Regions from separate parts of the Variovorax sp. GW821-FHT09D07 genome, predicted to be linked through region 2. Evidence: riboswitches for the same ligand, from Rfam matches in the RefSeq annotation. Region 2 holds a riboswitch; the other holds the start of a gene.
What was found. Region 2 has a riboswitch for glycine ahead of AC07OX_RS14045 (D-amino acid dehydrogenase). Riboswitches for the same ligand answer to the same signal wherever they lie in the genome.
Positions count from the first base shown of each region.

Region 1: another riboswitch for glycine. It lies ahead of gcvT (glycine cleavage system aminomethyltransferase GcvT); the one in region 2 lies ahead of AC07OX_RS14045 (D-amino acid dehydrogenase).

Region 1 is NZ_JBWKOY010000008.1:223,707-231,399, forward strand. Features, by position in the region: gene gcvP (aminomethyl-transferring glycine dehydrogenase) at 1-2,860, opposite strand, end outside; gene gcvH (glycine cleavage system protein GcvH) at 2,921-3,292, opposite strand; gene gcvT (glycine cleavage system aminomethyltransferase GcvT) at 3,364-4,536, opposite strand; glycine riboswitch at 4,584-4,688, opposite strand; glycine riboswitch at 4,701-4,791, opposite strand; gene AC07OX_RS25375 (hypothetical protein) at 4,823-5,359, opposite strand; gene AC07OX_RS25380 (L,D-transpeptidase Cds6 family protein) at 5,456-5,938, opposite strand; gene AC07OX_RS25385 (MFS transporter) at 6,199-7,389, opposite strand; gene AC07OX_RS25390 (AraC family transcriptional regulator) at 7,498-7,693, shown strand, end outside.
Region 2 is NZ_JBWKOY010000003.1:561,489-569,181, forward strand. Features, by position in the region: gene AC07OX_RS14035 (FIST signal transduction protein) at 1-1,002, shown strand, start outside; gene AC07OX_RS14040 (RtcB family protein) at 1,217-2,632, shown strand; gene AC07OX_RS14045 (D-amino acid dehydrogenase) at 2,650-3,957, opposite strand; glycine riboswitch at 4,049-4,155, opposite strand; glycine riboswitch at 4,200-4,290, opposite strand; gene rfbB (dTDP-glucose 4,6-dehydratase) at 4,408-5,487, shown strand; gene rfbD (dTDP-4-dehydrorhamnose reductase) at 5,484-6,374, shown strand; gene rfbA (glucose-1-phosphate thymidylyltransferase RfbA) at 6,414-7,301, shown strand; gene rfbC (dTDP-4-dehydrorhamnose 3,5-epimerase) at 7,298-7,693, shown strand, end outside.

The DNA.
Region 1 (7,693 bases), on a different contig from region 2:
ACAGGTTGCGGTCGCCGTAGACGTTGTCGACGCGCCCGATCGGCGGCCAGTACTTGGCCTGCTTGAGTTCGGCCAGCGGGAACGCGCCGAGTTCGCGCGAGTAGGGGTGGCTCCACTCCGTGCCGAGCAGGCTGGCTGCGGTGTGCGGCGCGTGCTTGAGCGGGTTGTCGTCCTTCGACCAGACGCCTTCTTCCACGCGGCGGATCTCGCCGCGGATGGCGATCATCGCGTCGACGAAACGGTCGAGCTCGGCCAGCGGTTCGCTTTCGGTGGGCTCCACCATCAGCGTGCCGGGCACGGGGAAGCTCAGCGTGGGCGCGTGGAAACCGTAGTCGATGAGGCGCTTGGCCACGTCTTCCGCGGTGACGCCGCTGGTGTCCTTGAGCGGGCGCAGGTCCAGGATGCACTCGTGCGCGACGTGGCCGTTGGGGCTCGCGTACAGCGTGGGGTAGTGGTCCTTCAGGCGGGCGCTGATGTAGTTGGCGCTGAGGATGGCCGTTTCGGTCGCGGCCTGCAGGCCCTTGGCGCCCATCATGCGGCAGTACATCCAGCTGATCGGCAGCACGGCCGCATTGCCGAGCGGCGCGGCCGAGACGGCGCCCACGCCGTTCGAGGGCACGCCGGCCGTGGCATGGCCCGGCAGGTAGGGCACGAGGTCTTCGACCACGCAGACCGGGCCGACGCCCGGGCCGCCGCCGCCGTGCGGGATGCAGAAGGTCTTGTGCAGGTTCAGGTGGCTCACGTCGCCGCCGAACTCGCCCGGCGCGGCCACGCCGACCAGCGCGTTCATGTTGGCGCCGTCGACGTACACGCGGCCGCCGTGCTCATGCACGAGCTCGCACAGTTCCTTCACGCGGGTTTCGAACACGCCGTGCGTGCTGGGGTAGGTGATCATCACGGCGGCCAGGTGGGCGCTGTGTTTTTCGCAGGCGCGCTTCAGGTCGTCCATGTCGACGTTGCCCTGCGCGTCGCAGGCCGTCACCACCACCTGCAGGCCCACCATCTGGGCGCTGGCCGGGTTGGTGCCGTGCGCGGACGAGGGAATCAGGCAGATGTTGCGGTGGCCCTGGCCCTTGGCTTCATGGAAGGACTTGATGGCCAGCAGGCCCGCGTACTCGCCTTGCGAGCCCGCGTTGGGCTGCAGGCTGATGCCCGCGTAGCCGGTCGCTTCGCACAGCCAGGCGCGCAGCTGCGCGTCGAGCTGGGCGTAGCCCTGCAGCTGGTCGGCGGGCGCGAAGGGGTGGATGTTGGCGAACTCGGGCCAGGTGATGGGGATCATCTCGCTGGTCGCGTTGAGCTTCATGGTGCAGCTGCCCAGCGGGATCATGCTGCGGTCGAGCGCGAGGTCCTTGTCCGAGAGGCTGCGGATGTAGCGCAGCATCGCCGTTTCGCTCTTGTGGGTGTTGAACACCGGGTGCGTGAGGAAGGCGCTGGTGCGGCGCAGGTCCTCGGGAATCAGCGGCGTGGTGCTGGCGGCCAGCTCGTCGAAGCGCGGCATCGCGGTGCCGGCGGGCACGAACAGGGCCCACAGGGTTTCGATGTCGGCGCGCGTGGTGGTTTCGTCCAGCGAGATGCCCAGGTGCTGCTGCAGGCGCTGGCGCAGGTTGACGCCGCCGGCCTGCGCGCGTTCGATGATCGCGGCCGTGTCGTCGCCGGTGCGGATCGTCAGCGAATCGAAGGCGGTGGTGTTCACCGGCTCGCGGCCCATCTGCGACAGGCCCTTGGCGAGGATGGCGGTCAGCACGGCCACGCGCTGTGCGATGCGCGTGAGGCCGTCGGGGCCGTGGTACACGGCGTACATGCTGGCGACCACGGCCGGCAGCACCTGCGCGGTGCAGATGTTCGAGGTGGCCTTCTCGCGGCGGATGTGTTGCTCGCGCGTCTGCAGCGCGAGGCGGTAGGCGGGCTGGCCGTGCGTGTCGACGCTCACGCCGACGAGGCGGCCGGGCAGCGAGCGCTTGAACGAATCGCGGCAGGCCAGGTAGGCGGCGTGCGGGCCGCCGTTGCACAGCGGCATGCCGAAGCGCTGCGTGGTGCCGCAGACGATGTCGGCATCGAACTCGCCGGGGGCGACCAGCAGTGTCAGCGCCAGCAGGTCGGCCGCGACGATGAAGGCGGCGTCGCACTGGTGCGCGTGGCCCGCGAGCGGGCGCAGGTCGTGCACGTGGCCGGTGGTGGCCGGGTACTGCGCGAGCACGCCGAAGAACTCGCCGCTCACCATCAGGTGCGGCAGCGTTTCCGACACGGTGCTCACCTTGACCTCGATGCCCAGCGGCGCGGCGCGCGTCTTGATGACTTCGATGGTCTGCGGGTGGCAGTCGCCAGAGACCAGGAACACGTTGCTCTTGCTCTTCACGCTGCGCTTGGCGAGCGTCATGGCCTCGGCGGCGGCCGTGGCCTCGTCGAGCATCGAGGCATTGGCGATGGCCATGCCCGTGAGGTCGCACACCATCGTCTGGAAGTTGAGCAGGGCTTCCATGCGGCCCTGCGAGATCTCGGCCTGGTAGGGCGTGTAGGCGGTGTACCAGGCGGGGTTCTCCAGGATGTTGCGCAGGATCACGCCCGGCGTGTGCGTGCCGTAGTAGCCCTGGCCGATGAAGCTCTTGAACACCTTGTTCTTCGACGCCAGCGCCTTCAGCTCGGCCAGCGCGTCGGCCTCGGTGACGGGCGCGGGCAGGCGCATCGGCCGGGCGCGGCGGATGGCCGCCGGCACGATGCCGTCGATGAGCTCCGCGCGCGTTTCCGAGCCGATCACCGGCAGCATGCGCGCCTCGTCCGCTGCATCGATGCCGATGTGGCGGGCGAGGAATTCTTCGGCGTTCTCTAGGGCTTGCAAAGAGGGAAGGGCGGGAATCGGCATGGCGGTGAAGGCTCGGGGAGAATGAACGAAGGTGCGAGGAAACGGCTGCGGTTCAGCGGATCAGGATTCGGCGGCGAACTTGTCGTAGCTGGCGGCGTCGAGCAGGGCGTCGAGCTGCGCGGGCTCGCTCAGCTTGACCTTGAAGAACCAGCCGGCGGCCAGCGGGTCGCTGTTGGCCAGCGACGGGTCGGCGCGCAGCGCTTCGTTCACTTCGGTGATCTCGCCCGACACGGGCATGAACACATCGGCGGCGGCCTTCACCGACTCGACCACACCGGCGACCTCGCCCTGCGCGAAGGTCTTGCCCACTTCAGGCAGGTCGACGAACACCACGTCGCCCAGCGCGTCCTGCGCATGCACGGTGATGCCGACGGTGGCGGCGCCGCCTTCGGCCGCCACCCATTCGTGGTCCTTGGTGTATTTGATGCTCATGAAAAAACTCCTCGTGGAAAAAATGGAATCGGGATGCAGAGCCTAGCCGGGTCTGCGGGGTTCAGTGTCGGTCAGCCGCGGTAGTAGCGCGTCGGCACGAAGGGCATGGTCGAGACTTCCATCGGCACCGGCTTGCCGCGCACGATGGCCTGCACGCGCGTGCCGGGCTCGGCGAAGGCGGCGGCCACGTAGCCCATGGCCACGCAGCGGTCGGCGGTGGGGCCGAGCAGGCCGCTGGTGACGGCGCCGATGTCGTGCCCTTCGAGCGACTGCAGCAGCGTGCCGTCGCGCACCGGAATGCGTTCGAGTGCCACGAGGCCGACGCGCTTGCGCGTGAGCGTCTTGTGGTCGGTGTGGCCGGCCGCGCCCGAGGCGACGGCGGCCAGCTGGGCCAGCACCTTGGCCGCGCCCGGAAAACCGCCTTCGCGCGCACCGCCGGCGCGGCGCACCTTCTGGATCGCCCAGTTGAGCGAGGCTTCGACCGGGGTGGTGGTGGTGTCGATGTCGTTGCCGTACAGGCACAGGCCGGCTTCGAGCCGCAGCGAGTTGCGCGCGCCCAGGCCGACGGGCTTCACCTCGGGCTGCGCGAGCAGCAGGCGGGCGAGGGCGTCGGCATCCTTGGCGGCCACCGAGATCTCGAAGCCGTCTTCGCCGGTGTAGCCGCTGCGGGTGACGAAGGCCGCGATGCCGCCGATCTGCACCGCGCCGCCGGTCATGAACACGAAGCGCTCGATGCCGGGCGACAGGCGCGCCAGCGTGGCCGCGGCCTGCGGGCCTTGCAGTGCGAGCAGGGCGTGGTCGGGCAGGGGCTGCACCTGGCAGCGCGCGCCGATCCTGGCCTGGATGTGGGCGATGTCGGCCACCTTGCAGGCGCCGTTCACGATCACGAAGAGCGAGCCATTGCCTTCGTTGAAGAACATCAGGTCGTCGAGGATGCCGCCCTCGTCGTTCAGCAGCAGGCCGTAGCGCTGCTTGCCGGCGGGCAGATCGACCACGTCGACGGGCATCAGGGTTTCGAACGCGGCGGCGGCATCGGGGCCGACCAGGCGCAGCTGGCCCATGTGCGAGATGTCGAACAGGCCGGCCGCATCGCGCGTGTGCTTGTGCTCGGCCATGAGGCCGGCGGGGTACTGCACGGGCATGGAATAGCCGGCGAAGGGCACCATGCGGGCGCCGAGCTCCACGTGCAGGTCGTACAGCGGGGTCTTGAGAAGTTGGGCGTCAGAAGCGGAGGAAGCGGCCACGGGGCACTCCAAAGGGGCAGTCGAAATCCATGGCTGCAACGCCACGGGCCACCCCTGCTGTCCGCTTTACCTGAGAGATTCGCCCCACGATCGGGGTTTGCTCCTTCGGTGGGCCGTGTGCAATGCCACGGCCTCTCTCCAGCAAGGAAACGCCGGTGGTTGCCGGCGTCTTGTCAGTCCTTTTGCCTGAGCGTTCGGGGAACCCCTGCGCCTTCGGCGGCCCCGTCGCGCGGGGCTCTCTCCTGACCCGGCGAGTGTAGTGGATCGCGGGGCCGGGGCTGGCGGCTCAGTGCACGGTTTCCGCCGGCGGCAGCAGCTTGTCGATGCGCTCGCGCAGCGAGTCGGCGCGCTCGGGGCCGGCGGCTTTCTCGATCTCGGAGAGCATCAGCGCGGCGATGGTCAGCATGGCCTCGCGGTCGCGCGCCTCGCGCAGGGCGTCGCGCATCTGGTTGGCGAAGCGCGGGTCGCGGCGCACGAACATGCGTTCGCAGATGTCGAACAGGAACATGCGCGTGGTGGCCAGCGAGCGCTTGCCGTCGAAGCTGTCGGCCGAGGTGGCGACCTGGATCGGCTCGGCGGCGGGGACGGGCGTGGGGGCCGGTGCGGGAGGCGGCGCGACCGGGCGCGCGACCTGCAGGTAGCCGCGCTGCATCAGCCCCTGGATCGCCTGCTCGGCCTCGACGCGGCTGGGGAACAGCGGGCTGAAGTCGGTCAGCGAGCGCCGGCCGTCGGCCATGAGCAGCAGGGCGCGCTCACGCTGGCTGAGCGTGCGCTGCCCGGTCTGGAGTTCGTCGCGTGCCTTCTCGGTCTTGGTGGGGAACATGGCGGCCACTGCTTTCGGAGGTCGAAGGCTGCAGCATCGTTGCAAGTGGTGACATCTTCGTGAACCATTTGCCTTACAGGGACAAGGCGGCGCGCGTCAGTTGCCCGCGCTCTCCTTGCGGATCAGCCAGCGCGGGCCCACGCGCTGCAGCTCGAGCGTCTTGCGGTCGGTCTCGGTGAGCGCGTCGGCGCTGTAGACCTGCCGGAACTGCGCGCTGGCTGACGTGCCCTGGACGCTGATCACCAGCCCCTCGATGCCCACGCTGATGCGCGACTTGCCCGTGATGCGGGCGCGCCGGTCGGCCTCCCAGCGCTCGCGGGTCTGGCCGCGCGCGGGGGTGAAGTCGCTCGCGTAGGCGGCGAGGTAGCGCTCCACGTCGCGCGCGGACCAGGCGGCGGCCCAGGCGCGCACGGCGCTTTCCACTTCGGCCAGGTGGGTGACGGGATTGGTGGGGTTGGCGGGGGCGGCTGCTGGCGCAACGGCTGCAACGGGCGGGGCGGCCGGCGTGGCCGCGATACCGGCGGTGGCCAGCAAGCCGGCAGCGACAAGGCTGCTGCCCTGGGCGACGATTCGGTGCATGGCGTCCTTCTCTTTCCTTCTTCTTGTCTGTCAGGCTCGACGTCGAAGCTTGCGTCGATTCTGGCAGTGAAAGAGAGCGCGTGCGGCGTTGAATCGCCCACGGATTTCGGTGGTCCGTGGTTCAGGGCGCGTGCACAGGACACCGGGTACTTCCCTCCGCGAATGTCCCCCGCCTTCGGCTCCTCCTTGATTTCGCTGCGGGAAGCACCCAGTGCCCTGTGCACGGTGGGCGCTGCCGTTGCGCGGGAACGGAACTCAACTCAGGCCGCGGCGGCCTCGCCCGCCATCACCTGCACCGTCCGGTTGCGCAGCCGCAAGGCCAGCACGGTCGCGACGCACAGCACGCACAACACCACCGTGAGCGTCACGCCGAGCCCGCGCGCATCCGACAGCAGGCCGAACAGCGGCGACACCAGCCCGCCGACCGAGAGCGCGAGGCCGAGCGTGATGCCGCTGGCGGTGGCCGGGTTGCGCGGCAGGTAGTCCTGCGCGAGCGTCACCTGCGCGGCGAAGGGCAGGAACATGCTCATGCCGAGCCACGCGGTGCAGGCCAGCGCCGCGCCGGGCGTGGAGGCGAGCACGAGGCCCGCCATGGCCGGCAGCGCGAGCAGGTAGCCGCAGCGGATCGTGCCCATGCGCCCGATGCGGTCGCCGAGCCAGCCGCCGGCCAGCGTGCCCACGGCCCCTGCGGCGGTGAAGGCGGTGAGTGCCGCGGCGCCCTGGAAGGTGGTGCCGTGCAGGTCGCGCGTGATGCGCAGCGAGAGCATCGACAGCACCGTGACGTAGGGGATCGACCAGCCCACGATGGTCGCGACCAGCAGGCTGAAGGCGCGCCAGTCGTTGTGCGGTTTCAGCACCTGGGCGCGGGCCTGCGCGGCGCGCGCCGCCGTGGCCGCTTGGTGGGCGGCCGCGCCGCGCCGTGCATTCGCCGCGACCCACACCACGCCCATCGCCACCGCGGGAATGCCCAGCAGATAGCTGCGCGACAGGCTGCCGCCGCCGACCACCGTGGCCGCCAGCACAGGCGCGAACGAGGCGCCGATGGTGCCGCCCACCGAGAACACGCTCATCGCCTTCTGCGAGGCGCCGCCGGCCGCGCGCGCGGCCACGGTGGCGGGCGGGTGGTAGGCCGCGATGCCCAGCCCGCACAGCGCGACCGCGATCCAGGTCAGCAGGTAGCTCTGGCTCAGGCCCGCCAGCACCACGCCCAGCGCCGCCACCAGGAAGCCCACGGGCACCAGCCAGGCGCGCGGGTGGCGGTCGGCGTACAGGCCGAACAGCGGCTGCACCACGCTCGACAGCCCGGTGGCCGCCAGCATCAGGCCGCTCACGGCCGTGTAGCTGTAGCCGCGCTCCAGCACCATGAAGGGCAGCAGCGCGGGCACGAGGCCCTGGTAGAGGTCGTTGACGGCATGGGTGCCGGTGAGCAGCCCGAGTCGGCGCGTGTTCATGCGATGGCTTCTTTCTTCGATGTCCGGTTTGAGAAAAAGGGAGGAAAAGCGATCGTAGGAAGACACGGAAAGATGTTCTTGCTACGAATGTGCAAACATCGTCGTGAAATGGACAAACTGAATCTGCGCCCCGACGAGGGCGAATCGACCCCGCGCGCGGTGGCCGTGCTGGCCACCGATCCGGCGGGCGACGCCTTCATTCCACCGCATGCGCACCGGCGCGGCCAGCTCATCCACGCGATCTCGGGCGTGATGATGGTCGGCGCGGCGGCCGGCAGCTGGGTGGTGCCGCCGGGGCGCGGCG
Region 2 (7,693 bases):
ATGCTGTGCGCGCTGCCCAGCGACCAGTACCGCGTGTTCTCGGGCGTGGCGCCGCTGGGCAGCTCCGAAATGAGCGGCTTCGAGGCGCACACCGCGCTCGTGCACGCCGACCCGGCCACGCCCGACCTGGGCGAGCTCATCGGCGAGATGGCGGGCCGCACCGACACCGGTTACCTGTTCGGCGGGCTCTCGTCCGGCCGTGGCGGGGCGCTGCAGTTCGCGGTCGGCGGCAACGGCAACATCCGCGGCCACGGCGCAGCGGGTGGCGTGTTCTCGGGCGGCTTGTCGGGCGTGGTGTTCGGCGAGGGCGTGCGGCTGGTGTCGCGCGTCACGCAGGGCTGCCAGCCGCTGCGCACCGGCGGCGCGCGCGAGCGCGAGATCACCGAGGCCGACGGCAACCTGCTGCTGTCGCTCGATGGCGAGCCGGCGCTCGACGTGCTGCTGGCCGACCTGCAGGTGTCGCTCGACCGGCCGCAGGAAGCCATCGACGCCGTGCGCAACACGCTGGTCGGCCTGGCCGACGCGGGCAGCGACGGCATCCGCCGCACCGGCGACCTGGGCGCCGACGTGCTGGTACGCCACATCATCGGCCTCGACCCGACGCGGCGCGGCATCGCCATTGCCGACAACGCCGAGGCCGGCATGCGGCTGAGTTTCTGCCGCCGCAACGCGCAGGCGGCGCGCGCCGACCTGATGCGCATCTGCGCCGAAATCCGCGAAGAGCTCGAGCCCGAAGAGCAGACACTGGCCACCGCGCGCGCCGTGGCGGCCGGCGAGGCCGAGGCCGCACCGCATCCGGCGCGGCGCATTGCGGGCGCGGTGTACGTGAGCTGCTCGGGGCGCGGCGGCCCGCACTTCGGTGCGCCGGGCGCCGAGCTGCAGATCGTGCGGCATGCACTGGGCGACGTGCCGCTGGTCGGCTTCTTCGCCGCCGGCGAAATTGCGCGCCACCACCTGTATGGCTACACCGGCGTGCTGACGGTGTTCACGGCGCCGGACTGACTGGCTGACTGACGGGAAAAAACGACGCGTGCGCTTGCGCACGGTGTTCGCGGGCGGTTCGCGTCGCTAGAATCCGCCCGCTTTCTTGAATCTCTGCTGCTGCAAGAAAGAGTGATCCGCGCGCCCCGAGGCACGCGGTCGATCTCTTTCGCCCCGCCACGCGACGTGACGGGGCCCGGAAACCGACACGGTTTCCCCGAATGGAATTGCAGCCATGGGCAGCCCCACCAACGGTCATTTTTCGAGACTCCAGCGCGCCTTTTCGCGCGCGAACATCGCCGTCGACTACCGCGACGGCATTTATCACCTGCGCAACGAAGCCGCGCAGGCGACCGTTCTTCTGCCGCAGAGCCTGCCGCTGGAAGAGAAGGCGGTGAACCAGCTGCTGGCCTTCGCCAACGTGCGCTCGCCCGACGGCGCGCACGGTGTGTGCAAGGCCTGCGCGACGCCGGACTTTCATCCGGGCTCGGTCGCGCCGGTGGGCAGCGTCGTCGCCACCGATGGCGACTTCGTGATCCCCGCCGCGGTCGGCACGGACATCAACTGCGGCATGCGCCTGCTGACCACCGGCCTCACGCTGGACCAGGTGGCGCCGCACAAGACGCAGCTGCTCGCGCGGCTCACGCGCAGCCTGCTCGACAACGGGCGCGACGTGCCGGTGCACACGGCGGCGTTTCGCGCGCTGTTCGACGACGGGCCGGCCGCGTTCCTGGACGCCGTGCGCAACGAGGGGCTCTGGGCGACCTGCGACCGCGACCGGCTGCAGGCCGAGATCGGCGCGTGCATCGGCCTGGCGAGCTTCGGCGGTCAGTCGCGGCACGCACCACCGGCCTACACCGGCGCGCGCCACGAGGTGTTCCGCGATCCGTGCCTGGGCACGCCGGGCAGCGGCAACCACTTCGTCGAATTGCAGGTCGTCGACCAGGTGATGGACCGGCACGCGGCCTACCGCGCGGGGCTCAAGGCGGGCGAGGTTGTGGTGATGATCCACAGTGGCTCGCGCGACATCGGGTTCCATGTCGGCGGCCGCTGGATGGACCGCGCGCGGGCCGAGTGGCCGCAAGGCCTGCGCCATCCGAAGAGCGGGCTGTACGGCCTGGCGGGGCCGCTGGCGCAGGAGTACCTCGAAGCCATGGGCGTGGCCGCGCGCTATGCGTGGGCCAACCGCGTCGTGCTGGCCGAGCTGGTGCGCAAGGACTTCGCCGAACTGCTGGGCGCGACGGCGTCGACGCTGGTGGTCGATGTGCCGCACAACGTGGTGCTGCGCGAGCACGGCATGAACATCCATCGCAAGGGCGCGACGCCGGCGCACGCGGGCGACCTGGCGCTGATTCCCGGGTCGATGGGCGATCACTCGTACCTCGCGACCGGGCTGGGGCATGAAGACTGGCTGTGGTCGTGCAGCCATGGTGCCGGCCGGCGCATGCGTCGGCAGGAAGTGCGCGCGATGCGGCCTGCGCCCGGCGACACCGAAGCCAGCTGGCAATGCGTGACGCTGCGCGAAGAGCGCCGCATCGAAGAGGCGCCGCAGGCCTACAAGCCGATCGGCGCGGTGATCGAGGCGCAGGAAAGCGCGGGGCTCATCCGCTGCGCCGTGCGGCTCAAGCCCTGGGTCACGTTCAAGGCATGACCCGGGCGCGTGTCGTGTCAGCCCAGTGCGGGTTGCACGGCGCGCGGCGCGGGTGCCGGCATGCCGGCGAACGCGAAGTCGACCTCGGGCGCCAGCCCGCTCACGATGCGCGCGATCGACTTGCCCGAGCCGCAGGCGTGCGTCCAGCCGAGCGTGCCGTGGCCGGTGTTGAGGAACAGGTTCGGCAGTTTGGTCTTGCCGATCAGCGGCACGTTGCTCGGCGTGGCCGGGCGCAGGCCGGTCCAGAACTGCGCGCGCTCGGTGTCGCCGGCGCCGGGGAAGAGTTCTTCGACGCGCCGCACGATGGCTTCGCAGCGCACGCGGTTCAGGTCGCGGTCGTAGCCGTTGAGCTCGGCCGTGCCGGCGATGCGCAGGCGGTCGCCCGACTCGGAGGTGTAGCGCGAGAACACCAGCTTGTATTCGTCGTCGGTCAGCGAGACCTGGTGTGCCTTCGATGCGTCCTTGACGGGGAGCGTCACCGAGTAGCCCTTGGCGGGGTAGATCGGCAGGCGGATGCCCAGCGGCGCGGCGTACAACGGACTCAGCGAACCCATCGCGAGCACGAAGGCATCGCCGCGGATGCGCTGGAAACGGCCTTCGTTGTCGGTCGCCTCGACGTGGTCGATGCTGCCGCCGGCTTCGCGCAGCGCGGTCACCGTGTGGCTCATGAGGAACTTCACGCCGGCCGCCTCGGCCAGCTTCACGAGCTCGCGCGCGAAGCGGTTGGCGTCGCCCGACTCGTCTTCGGCGGTGTAGGTGGCGCCGGCGAGTTGCGGGCGGATGTGGGCGAGGGCGGGTTCGATCTTGATGGCCTCGTCGGCGGAGATGACCAGCCGCTCGCAGCCCAGGGCACGCATCTGCTCGGCGGGCGCGAGGGCGCCGTCGAATTCTTTTTGCGTTGTGTAGAAGTGCAGGATGCCTTGCGTGCGCTGGTCATAGTTCAGGCCGGTGTCTCGACGCAATTGCTGCAACATTTCCCGGCTGTATGTACCGAGACGCACGATCTGTTCGATGTTGTGGCGGGTGCGCGCGGGAGTGCACTCGCGCAAGAACTGCAGGCCCCAGAGCCACTGGCGCATGTCGGCGCGGATGCGAAACAGCAGCGGCGCATCTTCCTTGCCGAGCCATTGCAGCACCTTCAGCGGCGCGCTCGGATTGGCCCACGGCTCGGCATGGCTGACCGAGATCTGGCCGCCGTTGGCGAAGCTGGTTTCGGCAGCCGGGGTGGCCTGCCGGTCGATCACGGTCACCTCGTGGCCGAGTTGCTGGAGGTAGTAGGCCGAAGTCACGCCGAGCAGGCCGGCGCCAAGAACGATCACACGCATTGCAAGTACCTTTGAGTTTGCAGCGCTTGAACGGCGGGCGTGGAGTGCTATTGAAAAAATAGCAAGCAACCGGACGACCGATGTCCAAGTTGCCGCTCCCCCTGTCCTCGGTACCTGAGAGATTCACCCTGCTGCACCCGCAGCGGGTTTGCTCCTTCGGTGCGCCACATGGCGTGGCGGCTCTCCAGACGGCTGTATCGATGAGTGCAGTACTGACCCCTTGCCGAAGTTCCGTGGCGTTGCCTGGAATTTCGTCGGGCCGACCTGAGCGTTTATGGGAGTTTGCGCCTTCGGTAGGGCCTCCGTGGAGGCCCGCTCTCCTGCAATTGTTGGCGATTGTAGGTGGGCCCCGCAAGCCGGCCAAGCCCTGTACATCGGCACTTCACACCGATGGGATAATTGAATGTTGATTTTTGGTAAAGCAAACTTTTTTCTACAGGTGGGGACCTCATGATCCTGGTTACCGGCGGCGCAGGCTTCATTGGCGCCAATTTCGTACTCGACTGGATCGCGCAGGGCAACGAGCCCGTCGTGAACCTCGACAAGCTGACCTACGCGGGCAACCTCGAGACCTTGGCGTCGCTCAAGGGCAACGCGAACCACGTCTTCGTGCAGGGCGACATCGGCGACAGCGCACTGCTCGACCGCCTGCTGGCCGAGCACAAACCCCGTGCCGTCGTGAACTTTGCCGCGGAATCGCATGTGGATCGTTCGATCCACGGCCCGGAAGACTTCGTGCAGACCAATGTGCTCGGCACCTTCCGCCTGCTCGAATCGGTGCGCGGCTACTGGAACGCCCTGCCGGCCGACCAGAAGGCGGCCTTCCGCTTCCTGCACGTGTCGACCGACGAGGTCTACGGCTCGCTCTCCAAGACCGACCCGGCCTTCACCGAAGAGAACAAGTACGAGCCCAACAGCCCGTACTCGGCCAGCAAGGCCGCCAGCGACCACCTCGTGCGCGCCTGGCACCACACCTACGGCCTGCCGGTGGTCACCACCAACTGCTCGAACAACTACGGCCCGTTCCACTTCCCCGAGAAGCTGATCCCGCTGATGATCGTCAACGCACTGGCCGGCAAGAACCTGCCCGTGTACGGCGACGGCATGCAGGTGCGCGACTGGCTCTACGTGAAGGACCACTGCAGCGCCATCCGCCGCGTGCTCGAGGCCGGCAAGCTCGGCGAGACCTACAACGTCGGCGGCTGGAACGAGAAGCCCAACATCGAGATCGTTAACACCGTGTGCGCGCTGCTCGACGAACTGAGCCCCCGCGCCGACGGAAAGCCGTACAAGGAACAGATCACCTACGTCACGGACCGCCCGGGCCACGACCGTCGCTACGCCATCGATGCACGCAAGCTCGAGCGCGAACTCGGCTGGAAGCCCGCCGAGACCTTCGACACCGGCATCCGCAAGACCGTCCAGTGGTACCTCGCGAACGGCGAGTGGGTGCGCAACGTGCAAAGCGGCGCGTACCGTGAATGGGTCGAGAAGCAATACGACGCTGCGCCTGCAAAGGCTTCCGCATGAAGTTGCTGCTGCTCGGCAAGGGGGGGCAGGTCGGCTGGGAGCTGCAGCGCAGCCTCGCGCCGCTCGGCGAACTGGTCGCCCTGGACTTCGACAGCACCGACTTCCACGCCGACTTCAGCCGCCCCGAGCAGCTGGCCGCCACGGTGCTGGCGGTGCGCCCCGACGTCATCGTCAATGCCGCCGCGCACACCGCCGTCGACAAGGCCGAGAGCGAGCCCGACTTCGCGCGCAAGCTCAACGCCACCTCGCCCGGCGTGGTGGCCGAGGCCGCGCAGCAGATCGGCGCGCTGATGGTGCATTACTCCACCGACTACGTCTTCGACGGCAGCGGCACCCGCCCCTGGAAAGAAGACGACGCGACCGGCCCGCTCAGCGTGTACGGCCAGACCAAGCTCGAAGGCGAGCAGTTGGTGGCGCAGCATTGCGCGAAGCACCTGATCTTTCGCACCAGCTGGGTGTACGCCGCACGCGGCGGCAACTTCGCCAAGACCATGCTGCGCCTGGCCAAGGAGCGCGACAAGCTCACGGTCATCGACGACCAGTTCGGCGCCCCGACCGGTGCCGAGCTGCTGGCCGACATCACCGCGCACGCCATCCGCGCCACCTTGCAAGACCCGGCCAAGGCCGGGCTGTACCACGCCATCGCCGGCGGCGAGACCACGTGGCACGGCTACGCGCGCTTCGTGCTCGAGATGGCGCAGCAGGCCGGCGTCGAACTCAAGGCCGGCCCGCAGGCCGTGGAGGCCGTGCCCACCAGCGCCTTTCCGACGCCCGCGAAGCGCCCGCACAACTCGCGGCTCGACACCACCAAGCTGCAGACCACCTTCGGTCTGCGACTGCCGCCCTGGCAGGAAGGCGTGGCACGCATGCTGCGCGAGACGCTCTGACCGACTGATTTTTCCTGCCCCTCACAGAAGAAGACTCCCATGACGCAACGCAAAGGCATCATCCTCGCCGGTGGCTCCGGCACCCGCCTGCACCCGGCCACGCTTGCCATGAGCAAGCAACTGCTGCCGGTGTACGACAAGCCCATGATCTATTACCCGCTGAGCACCCTGATGCTCGGCGGCATGCGCGACATCCTGATCATCAGCACGCCGCAGGACACGCCGCGCTTCCAGCAACTGCTGGGCGACGGCAGCCAGTGGGGCATCAACCTGCAGTACGCGGTGCAGCCGAGTCCCGATGGCCTGGCGCAGGCGTTCATCATCGGCGACAAGTTCGTGGGGAACTCGCCGAGCGCGCTGGTGTTGGGGGACAACATCTTCTATGGGCATGACTTTGCCCATCTGCTGTCGGACGCTGATGCGAAGCAGAGCGGTGCGACCGTGTTCGCGTACCACGTGCACGACCCGGAGCGTTATGGCGTTGTGGCCTTCGATGCCAACGGCAAGGCCAGCAGCATCGAAGAAAAGCCCGTGAAGCCCAAGAGCAGCTATGCCGTGACCGGCCTGTACTTCTACGACAACCAGGTCGTCGACATCGCCAAGGCCGTGAAGCCGAGCGCGCGCGGCGAACTGGAGATCACGGCGGTCAACCAGGCGTACTTGGACCTGGACCAGCTCAACGTGCAGATCATGCAGCGCGGCTATGCGTGGCTCGATACGGGCACGCACGAGAGCCTGCTCGAAGCCGGCCAGTTCATCGCGACCCTGGAGCATCGGCAGGGGCTGAAGATCGCCTGCCCTGAAGAAATTGCGTGGCGCAATGGCTTCATCGACAGCGCCCAACTCGAAAAGCTCGCTGCACCGCTGCAGAAGAACGGGTACGGAAAGTACCTGAAGCACCTGCTGACCGAAGAGGTGCGTTCGTGAATGTCATCCAAACCGAGATCCCCGACGTTCTGATCATCGAGCCGAAGGTCTTTGGCGATGCCAGAGGGTTTTTCTACGAGAGCTTCAATCAACGCGCATTCGAGGAGGCGGTTGGATCGAAGGTCGACTTCGTTCAGGACAACCATTCAAGGTCATCCAAGGGCGTGCTTCGGGGGTTGCACTATCAGGTCCAGCAAGCGCAAGGAAAGCTGGTGCGCGCGGTACGCGGCGCGGTGTTTGATGTGGCCGTCGACATTCGGCGCTCTTCGCCCACGTTCGGGCGTTGGGTGGGCACGGAGTTGAGCGAAGGCAATCACCGACAGTTGTGGGTTCCGGCGGGCTTCGCGCACGGATTCTTCGTTCTCACGGACTCTGCGGACTTTCTGTACAAG